Regions from separate parts of the Kitasatospora sp. NPDC087271 genome, predicted to be linked through region 2. Evidence: riboswitches for the same ligand, from Rfam matches in the RefSeq annotation. Region 2 holds a riboswitch; each other region holds the start of a gene.

Region 1 (3,206 bases), on a different contig from region 2:
CGCGAAGGAGGCGCTCACCGGCATCGTGGACGCCCTCGCCGCCGAAGGCCGTACGGTCGTCGTCTCCACCCACGACGTCGAGTTCGTCGCCGCCACCGCCGACCGGGTGGTGGTGATGGCCGAGGGCGAGATCGTCGCCGACGGCCCCACCGCCGAGGTCATCGTCGCCTCGCCCACCTTCGCCCCCCAGACCGCCAAGATCCTCGCCCCGCTGCCCTACCTGACTACCCGGCAGGTGGCCGAGGCCCTGGCGCCCGCCGAGACCGCCCGGTGAGCGCCGTCCGGATCCCCGGCCGGGCCCGCGTCGTCGCGGCCCTGGCCGCCTTCATCGGCTTGGTCGCCTTCACCTGGCCGTTCGTCGTCGCCCCGGGAAAGTTCGGCTCCTCCTACGCCCCGCCGCTGATCTTCGGCGCCCTGCTGATCCTGGTGCTCGCCGTCGTCATCGCGGAGATCGCGGCCGGCGGCATCGACGCCAAGGCCCTCGCCATGCTCGGCGTCCTGTCCGCCGTCAACGCCGGGCTGCGCCCGCTCGGCGCCGGCACCGCAGGAGTGGAGACGGTCTTCTTCATCCTCGTCCTGGCCGGCCGGGTCTTCGGCCCGGGCTTCGGGTTCACCCTCGGCTGCACCTCGCTGTTCGCCTCCGCGCTGCTCACCGGCGGCGTCGGCCCCTGGATGCCGTACCAGATGTTCGGCTGCGCGTTCGTCGGCATGCTCGCCGGGCTCCTGCCGAGAACCCGGCGGCGGCGCTGGGAGGTGGCGATGCTGGCGGCGTACGGGGCCTTCTCCGGGTACCTCTTCGGCTTCCTTCTCAACCTCTCCTTCTGGCCGTTCTCCACCGACCCGAACAGTTCCATCGCCTACCTGCCGGGGCTGCCGTTCACCGAGCAGTGGCACCGCTACCTGCTCTTCGACCTCGCGACCTCGCTCGGCTGGGACACCGGCCGGGCCGTCACCACCTTCACGGCCGTGCTCGTCGTCGGCCCGGCCGTCCTCACCGTCCTCCGCCGCGCGGCCCGCCGCGCCAACTTCGAGCCCGTGGTGCGCTTCGAAGCCCCGGACGGTCGACGAGTCACCACGAACGGCACCGCCAGCAGCACCACGAACGGCTCCGCGAGCGGCGAGGGAGTCTCACCATGCGGACGGCTTCCGTGAATTCCGCGTCGGCCCCGGCGGTTTGCCCCTAAGCTGGCGACGCAGCTGGTTCGTCCTGCCCGCCAGGCAGGACGTCGCAAGAGGGAACCCGGTGGGAATCCGGGACTGCCCCGCAGCGGTGAGTGGGAACGACCGCCGTCATACGCACTGGACCCGGGACGGGTCTGGGAAGCGATGGCCAGTAGGTACCGGACGCCGACAGGCCCGGTGCGCCCACGAGTCCGAAGACCTGCCCGTTGCCCGCCCGCGGACCGTTCCGCGTGCGGATATCCCGGTGACCTCGCGGGCGGGTCGGCGACCATACCAGGCGGGTCCGGCACGTGCATCGACGTGAGCCGCCGCCCGGTTCGTCATCCCTTCGCGCTCTCGTCCCGTCCCCGGGTACTTGAGGAGCCAGACTCGCGAAGGAGAGTCCCTTGACCACGAAGTCCGCAGCCGCGGCAACCAGGGCCACCGTGTACGGCTACCCCCGGCAGGGCCAGGGCCGGGAGCTGAAGAAGGCCATCGAGGGCTACTGGAAGGGCACGGTCACCGCCGACGCCCTGCGGGAGGCGGCGGTCGGCCTGCGCCGGGAGAACTGGGCGCAGCTCGCCCAGGCCGGGGCCTCGGAAGTGCCCACCGGCGACTTCTCGCTCTACGACCACGTACTGGACACCACGGTCGCCGTCGGCGCGATCCCGGCCCGCCACCGGGCGGCCGTCGAGGCGGACGCGCTGGACGGCTACTTCGCCATGGCGCGCGGCACCCAGGAGGTCGCGCCGCTGGAGATGACCAAGTGGTTCGACACCAACTACCACTACCTGGTGCCCGAACTCGGCCCGGACACCGTCTTCACCGCGGACCCGGCCAAGGCCGTCGGGGAGTTCCGGGAGGCGCTGGCGCTCGGCCACACCGCACGCCCCGTGCTGGTCGGCCCCCTCACCTACCTGCTGCTCGCCAAGCCCGCCCCCGGTGTCGCCGACGACTTCCAGCCGATCACCCTGCTGGACCGGCTGCTGCCCGTCTACGCGCAGCTGCTGGCGGACCTGAAGGCGGCCGGCGCCGAGTGGGTGCAGCTGGACGAGCCCGCGCTGGTGCAGGACCGCACCCCGGCCGAGCTGAACGCCGCCGCCCGCGCCTACCGTGACCTGGGCGGCCTGGCGGACCGTCCGAAGCTGCTGGTCGCGAGCTACTTCGACCGCCTGGGTGAGGCCCTGCCGGTGCTGGCCAAGGCCCCGGTCGAGGGCCTGGCGCTGGACTTCACGGGGCCCGCCGCGGCGAACCTGGACGATCTGGCCGCCGTCGGCGGGCTGCCCGGCAAGCGGCTGGTCGCCGGGGTGGTCGACGGGCGCAACATCTGGATCAACGACCTGGAGAAGTCGCTGGCCACCCTGGCGACCCTGCTGGGCCTCGCCGAGCGGGTCGACGTCGCGCCGTCCTGCTCCCTCCTGCACGTGCCGTTGGACGCCGCCGCCGAACGCGACGTCGACCCGCAGATCCTGCGCTGGCTCGCCTTCGCCAAGCAGAAGGCCAGGGAGGTGGCGCTGCTGGCCCGGGGCCTGCGCGAGGGCACGGGGGCGATCGCCGCCGACCTGGCCGCCAACCGCGCCGACCTCGCCTCGCGCGCCAACTCGCCGATCACCCACGATCCGGCGGTGCGCGCCCGTACCGCCGCCGTCACCGCCGACGACACCCGCCGCGCCCAGGCCTACCCGCAGCGGGCCGAGGCCCAGCGCGCCCGGCTCGGCCTGCCGCTGCTGCCGACCACCACGATCGGCTCGTTCCCGCAGACCTCCGAACTGCGGGTCGCGCGGGCCGACCTCACGGCGGGCCGGATCGACGCCCCGGCCTACCGGGAGCGCATCGAGGCGGAGGTCCGGGAGGTCATCGCCTTCCAGGAGAAGGCCGGACTGGACGTCCTGGTGCACGGCGAGCCCGAGCGCAACGACATGGTCCAGTACTTCGCCGAACAGCTCACCGGCTACCTCGCCACCCGGCACGGCTGGGTGCAGTCCTACGGCACCCGGTACGTGCGCCCGCCGGTCCTGGCCGGGGACATCTCCCGCCCGCACCCG
Region 2 (3,206 bases):
GGGCCGGGCCCAGGGGGTCAGAGCTCGTCCGCCCAGACGCCCAGGCGGCGGGCCAGGCCCGGCACCCGGGCCAGCCGGGTGCCCAGCAGCAGCCGCTCCAGCCGCCGCCCGGGCGCCAGCCAGGCCGGGCGCGGGCGCAGCCGCAGCAGTACCCGGCCGAGCACCAGCTCGTCCGGGACCGGGCCGTAGCTGCGGCTGTCGCTGTCCACCGGCCGGTTGTCGGACAGCAGCCACCAGCCCCTCGGACGCCGCTCGGCGGCCCGCTTCACCACCAGCAGGTCCTGCTGGAAGGGGTGCCGGAAGAGCACCACCGCGCCGGGCCGGATCGGCGCGCCGTAGCGCACCAGCAACTGGTCGCCCTCGCGCAGGGTCGGGACCATCGACGGGCCCGCCACGTCGACCAGCCCGAACGGCACCGCGCCGCCGCCCCGCCCCCGGGGTTCCGTGCCCATCGGTTCCGCGTCCGCCGGTTCCGTGCTCCGCGCCACGACTCCTCCTCCCGGACCGCCCGGTCCCAGTCTGCCGTACGGACCGTCACCCCGTTCGATCCGTTCGATGTCCGGATTACCCCGGTTCCGGGTCCGCCTTTTGCCCTAGGCCCACCGCCCGATCGCGAAACCCCGGGCGCGGAAGGGTAATCTCGGGCGCGGGAAGACGATCTAAGGAAGGACTCCCATGTTCTCTCGTCTGTTTGCACCGCGCGCCACCGCCCACGCCCACTGTGACCTGCCCTGCGGCGTGTACGACCCGGCGCAGGCCCGGATCGAGGCCGAGTCGGTCAAGGGCACCCAGGAGAAGTACCAGGCCAACGAGGACCCGGCTTTCCGCACCCGCGCCCTGATCATCAAGGAGCAGCGTGCCGAGGCCGTCAAGCACCACATCTCGGTGCTGTGGAGCGACTACTTCAAGGCCCCGCACTTCGAGAAGTACCCGCAGCTGCACCAGCTGATCAACGACACCCTGAAGGCCGCCTCGGCCGCCAAGGCGTCCACCGACCCCGCCACCGGCCAGGCCCTGCTGGACCTGATCGCCGAGGTCGACAAGATCTTCTGGGAGACCAAGCAGGCCTGAGCCTGACGCGTCGCCACCCGACCGCCCCCGTCCGCGAGCCCGGACGGGGGCGGTCGTGCGTTCACGCCCCATCCGAGCCCGGTAAGGGTTGCCTAGCCTGAGTGGCTGTTATGCTGCCAGGGCGTCCGAGGGGGAAGTCCGGTGTGAATCCGGCGCTGACCCGCAACGGTGAGCACGGCCCCGGGGCCGCGCCAGCCCGATCGCCCCCGGCCGCTGAACTCCCGACAACTCGCCGTGGACTGCGAGGGGATGGCGCCCGGGCCCGCGCCCGACCGGTGCCGCCCCCGCGCACCCGCGGCCCGAGGCAAGGCGCACCGTGAGCAGCACCGCAGCCGCGGGCAGTGGCGCAACGAGCCCGCCCGCCCGCCGAATACCCGCCCTCCCGCTCGCCGTCGGCCTGGCCGCCGCCCTGCTGCTCTCGCTGCTCTGCGGCGTGGCGCTGGGCGCCTCCGGGATCGGCCTGCCCCGCGCCCTGCGGCTGCTGGCCGCCGGGCTGACGGGCGGACGGCTGGAGGCGGACGAGGCCGCCGCCTACGCGATCGTCTGGGAGATCCGGCTGCCGCGCGCCGTGCTGGCCGCGGTGGTCGGCGCCGGGCTGGCCGCCACCGGGGTCGCCGTCCAGGCCCTGGTGCGCAACGCGCTGGCCGACCCGTTCGTGCTCGGCATCTCCTCCGGCGCGGCCGTCGGCGCCAACGCCGTGCTGCTGCTCGGCGCCTTCGCCTCGCTCGGGGTGTGGGCGATCTCGGCCTCCGCGTTCGGCTCCGCGCTGGTCGCCATGGTGCTGGTCTACCTCGCGGCGCGCACGGCCTACGGGCTCACCCCGCTGCGGCTGGTGCTCACCGGCACCGCGCTCTCCTACGGCTTCTCCGCCGCCACCGCGCTGATGGTCTTCGCGGCCGCCCGCGGCGAGGCCGCCCGGGACGCCATGATGTGGCTGCTCGGCAGCCTCGGCGGCGCCACCTGGGGCTCGGTGCCGATCGCCGCCGCCACCGTGCTGGCCGGCCTGGCGTACCTGGCCTGCGCCGCCGGCCGGCTGGACGCGCTCGCCATGGGCGACGAGACGGCCGCCTCGCTGGGCGTGGACCCGGACCGGCTGCGCCGCGAGCTCTTCGTGGTGACCGCCGCCGTCACCGGCACGGTGGTGGCCGTCAGCGGGGCGATCGGCTTCGTCGGGCTGATGGTGCCGCACCTGGCCCGGATGCTGGTCGGCGCCGGGCACCGCCGGGTGCTGCTGGTCGCGCCGCTCGCCGGGGCGCTGCTGCTGGTCTGGGTGGACATCGTCTCGCGCACCCTGCTGGCGCCCGCCGAACTGCCGGTCGGGGTGGTCACCGCGGTGCTCGGGGTGCCCTGTTTCCTGCTGCTGATGCGCCGTCGCGGCTATTCCTTCGGAGGCCGCTGATGGATCTCGCCCTGGACTCCGTCTCGGTCGAGCTGGCCGGCGCCCGGCTGGTCCACGACGTCGCCCTGGACGCCGCCGCCGGGCAGGTGGTCGGACTGGTCGGGCCCAACGGCAGCGGCAAGTCGACGCTGCTGCGCTGCGTCTACCGGGCGCTGCGGCCGGCCGCCGGGGCCGTCCGGCTGGACGGCGCGGACCTGCACGCGCTGACCGCGCGCGAGGCCGCCCGGCGGGTGGCCGCACTCCCCCAGGAGCACTCCGCCGAGTTCGACTTCACGGTGGCCGAGGTGGTCGCCATGGGCCGGCTGCCGCACCGGCGCGGGCTGGGCGGCCCGGGTGCGGACGACCACGCGCGCTGCACGGAGGCGCTGCGCAAGGTCGGCGCCGAGCAGTTGGCCGGGCGGGGCTTCCTGAGCCTGTCCGGCGGCGAGAAGCAGCGGGTGCTGATCGCCCGCGCGCTGGTCCAGGAGCCCCGGCTGCTGGTGCTGGACGAGCCCACCAACCACCTGGACATCGGCCACCAGTTGGACGTGCTGGCCCTGGTCCGGGAGGCCGGCCCGACGGTGCTCACCGCGCTGCACGACCTCAACCTGGCGGCCGGCCACTGCGACCTGCTGTACGTGCTGCGGGCCGGCCGGATCGTCGCCTCGGGGCCGCCCGCCGAGGTGCTCCGACCCGCCCTGCTGGCCGAGGTGTTCGGCGTCCGGGCCACCCCCGTCCGGCACCCGGTGACCGGCGC
Region 3 (3,206 bases), on a different contig from region 2:
GCCGGTGGTGGCGGCCCAGGCGGGCTCGCCGGTGGTGGTCGGGGTCGGCGGGGTGGCGGTGAAGCCGGCGCCGGCGACGGCGCGCAGGCCGTCGACGGAGGCGTAGGGGGAGGGGGTGGTGTCGGTGGGCAGGTACTTGAAGCCGCCGCCGGGCTTGAACTGCTGGGCGATCAGGAAGTCGACGGGGCTCTTGCCGGTGCCGCTGGTGAAGTCGGTGCCCTGGGGGTTGATGCCGCAGGCGTTGAGGCCGGAGACGGCCCAGCCGTTGGAGTCGGTGTTGACGCCGAACATGGCGTTGAAGGCGCCGGAGGCGGTGAGCTTGCCCTTGAGGAAGTTCTTGGCGGCGACGATCGCCGGGTCGGTGGCGGCGACGCCCCCGGTGCAGAGCGAGGCCATGGCGGCGCCGGTCATGTCGATGTCGCTGCCCTGGGCGAGGGCGTTCGGGTCGCCCGCGGCCTTGCTGAAGTTCCAGCCGCCATCGTTGTGCTGGTTGGCGCGCACCGCGGTGACGGAGGCGTCGAGCAGCGGCTGCGGGACGCGAGGGCTGCCGGCCTGGGTTTTGGCGCCCGCGAGGGCGAGGAGGCCGAAGACGGTGCCGTTGAAGTTGGCGGACGGGCCGTAGTAGCCGGGTTCGGCGGTCTGCCAGTAGGCGGCGAGGTCGGCGACGAGGTTGCGGCCCGGGCCGACCCGGGCGGGGTCGATGCCGGCGGCGTAGGCGTTGAGGATGCCGCGCTCGTAGTCCGTGACGACCGGCGAGGCGCTCGGCCAGCCGGGGGCGGCGAGCTGGCCGCGGTAGACCAGGCGGGCGTTCTTGGTGGGGTCGCCGCCGGGGGTGACGTCCGCGGCGGCCGTGCCGGCGGCCGCGAGTGCGCTGAACGCCCACTCGTTGGAGAGCCCGCCGCCGGTGACGTAGCTGCCGTCGGCGGCCTGGAGCGACTTCAGGTAGGTGACGCCGGTGCTCTTCGAGGTGGCTATCTGGGTCGGGCTGGCCGTCGCGTGGGCGGGGACGGCGGAGAGCAGGAGCGCGCCGGCCGTCAGGGCGACGGTGACGGCGGAGGCGGCGCGGGAAGGTGTGGTCCGCGAGGGGGCGAGGAGGGACATGGGACAGGCTCCTTGGGGTGGCGGGCGCCGACCCTGCCCCGGAGTTCCGGCGTCCGTTGGAGGGCGCGCGACTGCCGGAGCGGTCGCCGCCCGGATCGCGTGGGCCGGCTTTCGCCATGGTGCGTGGCCGGGCGGGCATTCGGGCTCAGGGCGGCGCGATCGCCACCCCACACCGCTGCGCGTCAGCCCCGGATTCGCACCGGGTTCCCCCGCTCGGCCACCGCGGACGCTACCGCACGGCGCACCGGCCTACGAGGTGACGTAGTCGATATGACGACCCGTTGACTCCCGTTCGACCGGCGTGGTCTGATGAACCGATTTTTTGCCCTCGGCATTCAGGGGAAGCCGGTCCAACTCCGGCGCTGACCCGCAACCGTGGACCCACCTGTGGTGGGTGAGCCGGAATGCCTGGACCGGGGGCCTGTTCACAGAGCACTTGCGTCGTCGCGGACTACGACGCGGTCCGGACGGTCCCTGCCCAGGAGACCGTGGGCTGCGCCGTTGCGTCCTGCGTCGACCGACCAGGGAGTCGTCGTGAGGGTCAGCAGCAGTCGCACACGTCACAGGAACCGGGACCTCGCCTCCTTGGTGGTCGCCGGTGCTGTCGCGGTCGCCGCCTGCGGAAGCGTCCTGTTCGGGCGCCCCGGTACCGCGGCCGCCGACCCGATCGAGCAGTGCACGGCGACGACGGGCGCGATCGTCGCCGTCGACTTCACCCACTGGGGCGGCGGCGTCGTCCGGGGCTGCGACGCCCACCCCACGACCGGGATGAACCTGCTGCACGCCGCCGGCTTCACCACCGCCGGAACCGAGCACGACGGACCCGCCTTCATCTGCCGACTCGGAACCGGGACCTTCAACAGCGGCACCCAGTACCCGACGCCGGCCGAGGAACCCTGCGTCAACACCCCGCAGGCCACCGCGTACTGGTCGTACTGGATCGCCGAACCCGGCCAACAGGCGTGGTCCTACAGCCGGTTCGGCGCCGGGACGCAGAAGCCCAAGCCCGGCGAGGTCGAGGCCTGGGTGTACGGCGGCACCGACATCGGCGGCACCAGCGGGGCGCCGGGCTTCACGCCGGACTCCGTCCGGGCGAAGAGCGGCGGCTCGTCGGCTTCGCCGTCCGCCTCGCTGTCACCCTCGGCGACCCCGAGCCCGACTCCGACCTCGACTTCGACCGGGCCGTCCGCCACCGGTGATCCGGTGGCCGCCGCGGCCTGGCTGGCCCGTCAACTCGTCGGCGGCGACCACATGGAGAACTGGGCCGTCGAGGGCCCGGACTACCCCCGGACCGCCCTCACCGCCATCGCCCTCGCCGCCGCCGGCACGCAGGACCCGGCGCTGCGCCGGACGACCGCCTTCCTCTCCGCCCACGCCGACGCCTTCCTGTATCCCGACGGACCGGCCGGCCGGCCCGATGCGAAGGCCGCTGCACTGCTGGCCCTCGTCGCCGAGAGCACCGGTGGCGATCCCCGGGCCTTCGGCGGCCGGGACCTGATCGCCGCGCTCACCGGCCACGTCTGCACGGCGGCGGGGGAGAACGGCAAGTGCACCGCCGCCGGGGACTTCCTCGGCGCGGCCTCGCCCTGGGTCCAGTCCCTCGGCGTCATCGCCCTCCAGCGCGCCGGCGTCACGCCACCCGCCCCGGCGCTCGCCCGCTTCACGGTGCTCCAGTGCGCCGACGGCGGGGTGGCCGGATCGATGATCGTCGCCGGCGACCACTGCGAGTCCGACCCGCTCACCACCGGCCTCGCGGTCCTCGCCCTGCGCACGGCCCCCGGGTACGAGACGGCCGCGAAGAAGGCGTCGGACCAGCTCGCGGCCGGACAGCAGGCCGACGGTTCCCTCCTCCCGTACCTCGGCGCCCCCGGTGACACCATCAGCACCGCGAGCGCGGCCCAGGCGTTCAGGGCCACCGGACAGGACACCCGCCGGGCTGCCGCCACGGCCTGGCTCGCCGCCCGGCAGGGAACGGACGGCGGCTTCGGCCCCGACGCGTCGACCACCGACCCGGACCCGGCGGCCACCGAGCAGGCGATCCTGGCCCTGACCGGCACCGACCTCACCAGCGTCCGGCACAACCCGGACGCCACCACCCCGCCGAC
Region 4 (3,206 bases), on a different contig from region 2:
CCCGGGGGAGCTGACGCCCGTGCCGGAAGGCCACATCATCCACCGCCTCGCCGCCGAGAACCGGAAGGCCTTCGGCGGCCGCCCGGTCGAGGTGTCCAGCCCGCAGGGCCGGTTCGCCGACGAGGCCAAGGCCATCGACGGGCAGCTGCTCACCGCGGCCGAAGCCGTCGGCAAGCACCTGTTCCTCGGCTTCGAGGAGGGCGCCTGGGTGCACGTCCACCTCGGCCTCTACGGCGGCTTCGCCTTCGGCACCGGGCCCGCGCCCGAGCCGGTCGGCCTGGTCCGGCTGCGGCTGGCCAACGACGACGGCTACGCAGACCTGCGCGGCCCCAACACCTGCGCGCTGGTCACCGGCGCGGAGAAGGCCGCCGTCGCGGCCCGGCTGGGCCCCGACCCGCTGCGCGCCGACGCCGACCCGCAGGCCGCCTGGCGCCGGATATCGGCCAGCCGGACGACCGTCGCCGCGCTGCTGATGGACCAGAAGGTGCTGGCCGGGGTGGGCAACGTCTACCGGGCCGAGGTGCTGTTCCGCCACGGGATCAACCCGCACCGCGCCGGCCGCGACCTCACCCGGGGCGAGTGGGACGCGATCTGGGCCGACCTGGTCGCCCTGATGCACGAGGGCGTCGGCGCGGGCCGGATCGACACCGTCCGCCCCGAGCACACCCCCGAGGCGATGGGCCGCCCGCCGCGCGTCGACGACCACGGCGGCGAGGTGTACGTCTACCGGCGGGCCGCGATGCCCTGCCTGGTCTGCGGCACCGACGTCCGGACGGAGCAGCACGCCGCGCGCAACCTCTTCTGGTGCCCCGCCTGCCAGGCGGCCTGACCGCGTTCGAGGGTTGCTCCGGCCGGGCCCCGGCGCGTCCTCCGGGGGGGGGGGGGGGGAGCCGGTCAGCCGACGGCCGTGTTGGGCTCGTGGTGTTCGGCGGCGGCGCACGCGTCGAGGAGGGGGCGCAGGGCCTCGTCCACGAGCCGGTAGCGCACGACCCGCCCGTCCTTGTCTCCGGTGACCACGCCCGCGGTGCGGAGCAGCCGCAGGGCCTGGGACACGGCGGGGTCGCGCATGCCGGTGGCGACGGCGAGGTCGGAGACGGCGAGCGGGCCGGCCCGGTGGAGGGCGAGCAGGAGGGCGAGCCGCCCGGGGTCGGCGAGCAGGGAGAACCGCTCGGCCCAGGTGCGGACGTGCGCGGGGTCGCCGATCGCGGCGATGGCCTCGCAGACCCGGTGTCCGTCGATGGTGCGGTGGCCCGCGCGGTCGGCCGGTACGAGATGCATGCGCACATTGTTGCAGGAGGGGGCCTGTGATCCTGGACACCTGCGCAGGTGCGCAGCCTTGCAAGGGTGGGTCCTGGCCCCTACGGTGTTCCCCGCCGTGGTGCTCGGGAAGACCGGTGACGGATCCTCAGGGGTCCCAGTCCGGAGCGGCCCTCGCCACTGTGATCGGGCCATCGTGATCGTCGACGATGGAGAGACGTCCGTACCCACGACGCCACTGGGAGCCTCGCGCACCTGGGAAGGCGGGTACGGGACCCCCGTAAGCCAGGAGACCGGCCACGGCATCTCACGAAGTGTTTCCACGAGGTGCTGGAGCGTGACCCGAATGACCCTGCCCGAAACCGCCGCCGCCGCCGAGGCGCCGGCGACACCGTCCGTGCTGCCCACGTTCCGCTGGAAGCGCGAGGACACCGTCCGCACGGCCGGGCTGATGGGGGTGATCCTGGCCATGCACGTGGTGGCCTTCGGGACGCTCGTCTTCCTGGTCGCGCCCCACAACTACGCGGTCGGCACCCAGGTCTTCGGGGTGGGCCTCGGGATCACCGCGTACACCCTCGGCATGCGGCACGCCTTCGACGCCGACCACATCGCGGTGATCGACAACACCACCCGCAAGCTGATGGCGGACGGCAAGCGGCCGGTCTCGGTCGGCTTCTGGTTCGCCCTCGGGCACTCCTCGATGGTGGTGCTGATGGCCGCCCTGGTGGCGGGCGGCGCGCAGCTGGCCAGCACGCTGATGGACGACGACTCGGCCACCCACAAGTGGCTCGGGATGGTCGGCACGACGGCCTCCGGCGCGTTCCTCTACCTGATCGGCGCGCTCAACCTGGCCGCGCTGCTCGGCATACTCAAGGTGTTCCGGGCGATGCGGGCCGGGTCGTACGACGAGGCGCAGCTGGAGGAGCACCTCAACTCGCGCGGCTTCATGGCCCGGGTGCTGAACCGGGCGACCCGGTCGATCACCCGGCCCGGGCAGATGTTCCCGGTGGGCATGGTGCTGGGGCTGGGCTTCGACACCGCGACCGAGGTCACCCTGATGGTGATGGCCGGGTCGGGCGCGGCGGCCGGGCTGCCCTGGTACGCGATCGTCTGCCTGCCGCTGCTGTTCGCGGCCGGGATGAGCCTGTTCGACACCCTGGACGGGACGTTCATGAACTTCGCGTACCAGTGGGCCTTCGCGAACCCGGTCCGGAAGGTGTACTACAACCTGACGATCACCGGGCTGTCGATCGCGGTGGCCTTCGTCATCGGCACCATCGAACTGGTCGGCGTGCTGCACGAGAAGCTCGATCTGACCGACCCGGTCACCGGCTGGATCGCGGGCATCTCGCTGGACAACGTCGGCTACGCGATCGCCGGGCTGTTCGTGGTGGTCTGGGCCGCGGCGATCGCCTACTGGAAGCTGGCCCGGGTGGAGAAGCGCTGGGTGGCCGCCGAGTAGCGACGGCTGCGATCAGCGACGGCAGCGAGCAGCGACGGCGCCTCCCCCGGGATCCCGGGGGAGGCGCCGTTTCGTCGCTGCGGGTCGGTGCCGGTCGTCGGGCGGGCGGGGTTCAGCGCTCTTCGCGGAAGTCGACGTGCCGGCGCGCGACCGGGTCGTACTTGCGCAGGATCATCCGGTCAGGGTCGTTGCGGCGGTTCTTGCGGGTCACGTACGTGTAGCCGGTGCCGGCGGTGGAGCGGAGCTTGATGACGGGGCGCAGTTCGCTGCGGGCCATGGGTGTCCTCCCGGGTTGGCGGGGTGTTCGGGGCTGGGGCGAAACCGTACACCGAAATGGAAGTCATTTTCATCTGGTGTAACGTGAGCTCCGTCCCGCCCATTCCCGGACGTCAGGGAGCACCCATGTCCGCCCACTGCCAACTCACCGGCCGCCGGCCCGGATTCGGCAACGCGATCTCGCACTCGCACCGCCGCACCCGCCGCCGCT

The links. Region 2 has a riboswitch for cobalamin ahead of ACIO9K_RS19275 (FecCD family ABC transporter permease). Riboswitches for the same ligand answer to the same signal wherever they lie in the genome.
Region 1: it holds a riboswitch for cobalamin, as region 2 does, so the genes downstream of both, metE (5-methyltetrahydropteroyltriglutamate--homocysteine S-methyltransferase) here and ACIO9K_RS19275 (FecCD family ABC transporter permease) in region 2, are expected to answer to the same signal.
Region 3: it holds a riboswitch for cobalamin, as region 2 does, so the genes downstream of both, ACIO9K_RS33760 (prenyltransferase/squalene oxidase repeat-containing protein) here and ACIO9K_RS19275 (FecCD family ABC transporter permease) in region 2, are expected to answer to the same signal.
Region 4: it holds a riboswitch for cobalamin, as region 2 does, so the genes downstream of both, ACIO9K_RS14870 (HoxN/HupN/NixA family nickel/cobalt transporter) here and ACIO9K_RS19275 (FecCD family ABC transporter permease) in region 2, are expected to answer to the same signal.

The regions. Positions count from the first base shown of each region.
Region 1 covers NZ_JBIUYQ010000032.1:12,463-15,668, reverse strand. Annotated here, with positions in the region: gene ACIO9K_RS33745 (ABC transporter ATP-binding protein) at 1-274, shown strand, start outside; gene ACIO9K_RS33740 (ECF transporter S component) at 271-1,152, shown strand; cobalamin riboswitch at 1,182-1,404, shown strand; gene metE (5-methyltetrahydropteroyltriglutamate--homocysteine S-methyltransferase) at 1,569-3,206, shown strand, end outside.
Region 2 covers NZ_JBIUYQ010000010.1:193,920-197,125, forward strand. Annotated here, with positions in the region: gene sodX (nickel-type superoxide dismutase maturation protease) at 18-452, opposite strand; gene sodN (superoxide dismutase, Ni) at 676-1,071, shown strand; cobalamin riboswitch at 1,160-1,298, shown strand; gene ACIO9K_RS19275 (FecCD family ABC transporter permease) at 1,388-2,470, shown strand; gene ACIO9K_RS19280 (ABC transporter ATP-binding protein) at 2,470-3,206, shown strand, end outside.
Region 3 covers NZ_JBIUYQ010000032.1:20,885-24,090, reverse strand. Annotated here, with positions in the region: gene ACIO9K_RS33765 (hypothetical protein) at 1-1,101, opposite strand, end outside; cobalamin riboswitch at 1,235-1,311, opposite strand; cobalamin riboswitch at 1,389-1,532, shown strand; gene ACIO9K_RS33760 (prenyltransferase/squalene oxidase repeat-containing protein) at 1,636-3,206, shown strand, end outside.
Region 4 covers NZ_JBIUYQ010000007.1:213,742-216,947, forward strand. Annotated here, with positions in the region: gene ACIO9K_RS14860 (DNA-formamidopyrimidine glycosylase family protein) at 20-829, shown strand; gene ACIO9K_RS14865 (metalloregulator ArsR/SmtB family transcription factor) at 895-1,278, opposite strand; cobalamin riboswitch at 1,360-1,574, shown strand; gene ACIO9K_RS14870 (HoxN/HupN/NixA family nickel/cobalt transporter) at 1,604-2,719, shown strand; gene rpmG (50S ribosomal protein L33) at 2,832-2,996, opposite strand; gene rpmB (50S ribosomal protein L28) at 3,122-3,206, shown strand, end outside.